2 regions of the Staphylococcus pasteuri genome follow, and region 2 is predicted to be linked to the other one. Evidence: riboswitches for the same ligand, from Rfam matches in the RefSeq annotation. Region 2 holds a riboswitch; the other holds the start of a gene.
The links. A riboswitch is a leader RNA that binds a small molecule or an ion and turns the genes downstream of it on or off. The one in region 2 is predicted to bind thiamine pyrophosphate.
Positions count from the first base shown of each region.

Region 1: it holds a riboswitch for thiamine pyrophosphate, as region 2 does, so the genes downstream of both, tenA (thiaminase II) here and Q4528_RS08055 (ECF transporter S component) in region 2, are expected to answer to the same signal.

Region 1 covers NZ_JAUOQO010000010.1:61,234-64,670, reverse strand. Annotated here, with positions in the region: gene thiM (hydroxyethylthiazole kinase) at 1-289, opposite strand, end outside; gene thiD (bifunctional hydroxymethylpyrimidine kinase/phosphomethylpyrimidine kinase) at 282-1,103, opposite strand; gene tenA (thiaminase II) at 1,096-1,785, opposite strand; TPP riboswitch at 1,862-1,961, opposite strand; gene Q4528_RS11050 (transglycosylase family protein) at 2,144-2,881, opposite strand; gene Q4528_RS11045 (single-stranded DNA-binding protein) at 3,288-3,437, opposite strand, start outside.
Region 2 covers NZ_JAUOQO010000006.1:82,462-85,898, reverse strand. Annotated here, with positions in the region: gene Q4528_RS08060 (ABC transporter ATP-binding protein) at 1-1,046, opposite strand, end outside; gene Q4528_RS08055 (ECF transporter S component) at 1,059-1,634, opposite strand; TPP riboswitch at 1,721-1,822, opposite strand; gene graF (glycopeptide resistance-associated protein GraF) at 2,101-2,235, opposite strand; gene auxA (lipoteichoic acid stability factor AuxA) at 2,390-3,437, shown strand, end outside.

The DNA of each region.
Region 1 (3,437 bases), on a different contig from region 2:
ACTGTGATGCTCCAACTGCGACTGGATCAAAAACAATAGGAGTTTCTAATTCGTTAGCAATTTTACCAATTTTTATTAAATCATCTTCATTATTATGTGTAAGTGTCCCAATGTTTATAAGCAAACCGCCCGCAACTTTATAGAAATCTCTCGCTTCTTCAGGCGCTTCACTCATTGCTGGACTTGCACCTATGCTTAATAAACCATTAGCAGTAAAATTTTTTACAACATCATTGGTATAACAGACGATTAGTGGATTTTCATTTCTAAGTTTTTCTAAATTATTCATCATCTAACCCTTCTTTCTTAAGATATGCGAAGTGATTAACAGGGCCACGACCTTTACCTATTTCTGGTGTATATTTGATACTTAATGAAATGAATTTTTTAGCTTTTTCTACCGCTTCATATATAGAACGACCTTTGGCTAATTCTGCTGTTATTACTGCTGAAAATGTACAACCAGTACCATGTGTATGTTTAGTTTCAAAACGTTCATCTTCAAATGTATAAACACCATCTTGCGTAAACAGAAAATCTTTAGCATTATTTAAATCTGCAGAATGCCCGCCTTTAATAACTACGCCCTTACTTCCAATTTCATTAATGAATATATTACCTGCTTTACGTATATTTTCTTCTGTATCAATCTTGATACCAGTTATTTCTTCAGCTTCTGGTATATTTGGAGTAACGACATCTGCTAATGGCAATAAAGTATCTTGAAGTTTTTGTTTAGTTTCATCATCCATAAGAGAGTCTCCACTTTTAGCAAGCATAACTGGATCAATAACATATGGAATTTCGGGATATTGTTGTAAGTAACTTTGTACTAAATGCATTGTATCTTTAGTTGCAATCATTCCTGTTTTAATTGCATGAGGTAATTCATCATTAAATATACTTTCTAATTGTTCTTTTACCCATGATGTCTCAAGATTATGAATATGCTGAACCCCTAATGTATTTTGAGCGACAATACTAGTTATTGACGCCATGCCATACACACCACAAGAATGGAATGACTTAAGATCTGCCATAACACCTGCTCCACCTGTTGGGTCTGTACCAGCAATTGTTAAAGCTATTTTAGGCTTATTCATATTTATCACCTCGATAATTCCATTTTTCATCTATATAAGCCATATTGAAAAAGTTTCTCTCATGTAGTGTACTTTGCAAGAAGTTCTCTTTAATTTCATTTTTTTCATTTTCAGTACATTGTTGAGTTAAACGATCCATCAAGTCATCAAAGACACGGACTAATTCATCCATTTCTGTACTATAAAATTCAAACCAATCAACTGTTTTTTCATCACGATTTAAATTTTGATCTTGCATTGCTCTTTTAGCAATAACGGCATAAACATAAGGGCATGGCGCCATTGCAGCAATCGTATAAGCAGCGTTTTCATGTGCATAAGCATTATAATACATATGTTTGATGTAGTGATCTCCACTTGGTGGCCATACTTTTTCTTTAACAATTTCATCATATGGTTCATTTATGAAAGCAGCTAAAGATTCATGAGCGGCCACTTCACCTTCTAACATAAATTCTATTTGATCAACTAAAAATTTCACATCTTCTAATTCTGACATTTTAGGTATCAATAATGCATATAAATTAGCAAATTCCTTTAAATACGAAGCATCTGCACGTAAATACTGTCGAACGGCTTGTTTCGATAATTCACCATGCAATAAATCTTGAATAAAACCATCGTTGTAAATATCTTCAATAATTGGTTCTGCAGCTACCCTTAATTCTTTAGAAAAACTCATCACAAATTGCCTCCTTGAAATAAAAAACTACTTCCCAAATAGGAAAGTAGTTAATATCAAGGTTAATATGCGCCTTTAATAATAAATACTACTTTCCTACGTTGGTGCTAACCAAATCAGGTTGTAAGGGTCTGAATAAAATTCATCTCAGCCATAAGGCTCCCCTAGTAGTTTTCTTTTTAATTACTGTCATATATAACATTAGCAAAATAAATACATGAAATCAATTATCTAAAAGTTTCATTTATTAATTTAATAAAAATTCATAAACAATTGAAATTTCCACGTTTTTAAACTAAGTCATTTTTATGATAAAAAAATTCACCCTATCAAAATAGGGTGAAAGAAATATCTTATATTATGCAGTTACCCATTGGCTTGGGCCAGCTGTATCATATAATTTTTGAGCTGCAGCGTCTTGAACGTGTTCAGGAGCATTTGCTGCTGGTTGACCTTTATATTCATCTGGTGCTACTGAATCCCAAGTTGATTGTAAGAATTGGAATTTACCTGAAGCGCCAGTTGATGGGTTTGTAGCATGAATGTCGCCACCTGATTCACGTTGAGCGATTTGTTGTAAATGAGCATTTACGCCAGAACCACTTGAAGCTTCGCTTGAGCTTGAATCATTTGAGCTTGATTGATTATTTGAAGTAGTTTCTTGTTGTGGTTGTTGAGTTTGCTCAGTTTGTGGTGCTGAAACTTGTTCAGGTTGAGCTGATTTTGATTGTTGTTGATTGCTTACTTCTTGTGCAGAAGTTTCGTTAGTTGATGCTGAAGCTTGTTCACTTACATCTTGTTGTGGTTGAGCTTGAGTATTTGAAGCTTCAGTTGATTGACCAGATTGGTGATAATCCCATGAGAAGTTTGTACCATCTGATTCAAAGTGATAAGTGAAACCATTGTAATCGAATGTATAGTTATAAGCACCTTCTTGGATAGGGCTTTCGTTTAATGTTTGATCGTTTGATTGAGCTTTTTGAGCTAATTCTGCTTCATTAATATTTGCTTCGCTTGCGTGTGCGTCGTGTCCAGCATTACCTGCTACAACGCCTAATCCTACAGCTAGTGATGATGCAATAATTGTTTTTTTCATTATTAAAAAATCCTCCTAAAAGTGATTTGTTTTCTTTAACTAATTTACAAATACTACTGTAACATCCATAAATTCCTTGCAGGTTACAGCCAAATAAAAATGAAAGCTAGTTTTTTACGTGCGAATTACATTATATTTTAGTGTAATTTTAAATTTTATCCTTTATGAAAACTGCCATGACAGTTTATATAATACATGTGTCTGTGATGTGTTTGTAATACAATTGAAATCTATCAGATAATTCTGACGTGAATTGAATCAATTTTCCTGTATAAACTAATAAATAAACGACCTTTTTTAATATTAATTTAAAAAAGGTCGCTCGAGTATAATTGAAAGATGATAATTTATATTAAGATAGGATAAAGTATAAATAATTGGGAGTTATTGAATAATTAATGGATGTCTAACCTATATTAAAGAGTTCATTTGACTCTTCATCATATTCGTTAGAGAGGATATTGGATTCTTTTGCCTTAGAGGACATAAATTTAATTGTTTCTACATATAGTTCTGTTACAAAATGAGTCTGGTTATCTTTTTCATATTTTCGCGA
Region 2 (3,437 bases):
TAATGAATAAAAATTTCTTCATATACTGAATTAGTAATAAATTGTAGTTCTGGATTTTGATATACAAGATACATATGTTGGGATGCATCTTTGATTTTATGTAATTCTTGATTTTGGTATGTCATTATACCTTTGTATTTAATTAACTGTAATATTGACTCTAATAAAGACGTTTTACCAGTACCATTTTTTCCAGTAATTGTAATCCATTCCCCAGAATTTATTGATAATTGGTCTACTTTAAATAAAGTTTTCTTACTACGAAGTATTTCTCCATCATTAAATTTAAATAATTGTTGTTGTGTAGATGGCGTTATTTTTTTCGGTTCTGGGGCATAATTCCATGCTTTAGGGTGCCATACTCCATATTCACTTAGCAGATGTTCAAAATGTTGTAAAATATGTTCTGGACTACCATCAGCGATAATTTGACCTTCATAGTTCATCAATAGGACTCTATCTACATGTTGCCAAATATGTTCTACTTTATGTTCTACAATCAGAACCGTTTGATCTTGCCATAGGTCTATTAGTCGCTGCCATAAATCTTCTGTAGCTTCTACATCTAACATAGCAGTAGGTTCATCTAAAAATAGGGTATCAGCTTGTTGCAAAATTGTTTCTACAATTGCTAGTTTTTGTTTCATGCCGCCACTTAGATGATTAATTTGTGTTGTTTCATTTACATTTAAGTTTACTGAGTTTAATGCATTTTCAATAGCTTCATCCATATCTTTTCTAGGAAGTTGTCTATTCTCTAATACAAAAGCTAATTCTTCATAAACTTTAGGCATACAAAATTGTGTATCTGGATCTTGAAAAATAACGCCATTATGGTCATTGATTTCTAAAGTGTCATATTTCATAGGTAATTCAATTAATTTTGGTACGATGCCACTTAATACATGGAGTAGTGTACTTTTACCAGAACCAGAAGGGCCGAGCAATAATACTTTTTCTTTGTCTTTAATTTCTAAATTAAGATCATCGAATATTTTTCGGTGACCATTTGGGTACTTCAAACGTAAATTTGTAACTTTTAGCACTTTAAAATCCCCTTATAATGAATCGTAGTCATCTTTAGATGCGGGTCTAAATAATTTAGTTACACCAGTTTGATCCAATGCTTTTACTAATAAGTAAGAAAGTAAACCAGATATAATGATGCCACTAAGTGCACGAAAAACAATAAATAAAATTAAATTCCATCCGGCAACTTCGTTTAAATATCCGTAATAGTAATCGACAGGGAATGAAATAAGTGCTGTAACCAATCCAGCTAAAATAGCAACCATAACTGAACGAGATTGATATTTAAAGATAGCGAATACAATTTCGCATGCTAAACCTTGTAAAAGTGCATATACGATTGTCGGAATATCAAATTTCCCCATAACAATTGTTTCACCAGCACCAGCTGCAAATTCAGCGAGTAAGGCGATACCTGGTTTAGGTATAATTAAATAACAAACTACTGCAGCCATAAACCAAACGCCATACGTTAATTGTTCAAGATGTAAGCCAGCAACTTGAGCAACATTGTAAAACAACCACCATAAATTATAAATGATTGCAAAAATAACAGAGATAAGCACTGTCACTAGTATCTCAGAAAGTTTTAAACCTTTTGACATAAAAAACATCCTCCTAAAAAACGCACAACCTTCTCTAGGAAAGTTGTGCGTAAAACATAAGAATATGTCTAAACATACGTTTATATCTTCTGTTAGTTACACTTTCCTACGCTAGTATCTAGCTAGATCAGGTTCAAAGGGTTTGAGGGTTAACCTCATCTCAGTTCAAAACACCCCTAGTGCGTTCATTAATTTAATTTGTCTTTAATGTAAGTTTTTTCGTGAAGAATGTCAAGGTGGTATAGAATATAAAAGTATAAATTGATGTTAATTTAATATACTTATAGACAACAAATACAATTCATGGAAAAAGAAGATTTTAGAACAATAATTTTAAAAGAAAGGGTATCTCAAATTAATTTATCAAAATACAAATAAGCTATGTAAATAGTATTACCTATCTACATAGCTTTATTCTTAAATTCATTACAAGTGCCTATCTGTATAATTAAAATTTAGTCAACTATTAATTTAATGCATCGTCGATATCTTTTTTAGTTTGCTCAATATCATCAGATTTATTTTCTTTTTGCTCTTTTAATTTTTCTTCTGCTTCTTTTGCTTTTTCAGCTGATTTTTTATTTAATTCTTCGTTACTCATAATAAATCCACCCCTAATTGTGTTTTATTTGTTTACATACTACTTTTACCCAGTTATGCTAATATTAAACTTTTCTAGGTCTATAGATGTATTTAGTGATTTATTAAAGACAAGAAGAAGTTCTTCATATATAATAACTTTTGAGGTGAATAGTATGTCTTTTCTTAAGAAACACACCGAGATTATATTTAGTTATATTATCGGTATCGTTTCACTTTTCACAGGACTCATTATATTAATCAATTTACCACTTATTAAACAATTAAATGGTGATAAGAAGGTAAATACTCATGTACATAATATATGGGAATTCCTGAATGCATTTTTCGCTGAAATCATAAAAGTGATGAGTAGATTTATAGGGAGCTTCCCAATAATAAGTGCCATTATCATTATTTTATTTGGTATCTTAGTTATGTTACTCGGTCATACATTATTTAGAACAATTAAGTATGACTATGATATTTCTATTTTCTTCTTAGTTATAGGGATTATGTATTTCCTAATAACTTTAATTCTAATGATGCAAGTATATGGTTTCTTCGGTATCGTATTTATTATTCCATTCATCATTCATATCGGTTATATCGTTTATAAAGATGAATTAAATAGTAATAATCGAAAAAGTCACTATATGTGGATAATCGTATCATATGGTATCAGCTATCTTATTACACAAATTGCATTGCATGGTCGTATTGACTCTAATGAAATTGAATCTATTGATATTTTAAGTGTGAATACATTCTTTATCATCATGTGGTTATTAGGACAAATGTCTATTTGGAACTTCTTATTCTTAAGACGAGCTTTACCGCTAACGAAACAAGAATTAGGGGAAGAAGAACCAGAATTATCAAGAACAAGTAAAGGTAACGTTTCAAATCAAACTAAAGTTCACTTAAAACAACTTCAAGATAAGACAACAGAATATGCACGTAATACTAGAAGAAGTGTCGATTTAGAAAAAATTAGAACTAAAAGAGATAAGTTTAAAGAAAAAGTTAAAAATATTGTTGATATCCAGGAAGATGATATTCCAAATTGGATGAGAAAACCTAAATGGATTAAACCAATGTATGTTGAAATATTCTGCGGTGTAGTTATTTTCTTCTTTACATTTTTAGAATTTAACAACAGAAACGCCTTATTCTTATCAGGTGAATGGGAATTATCTCAAACACAATATGTGATTGAATGGG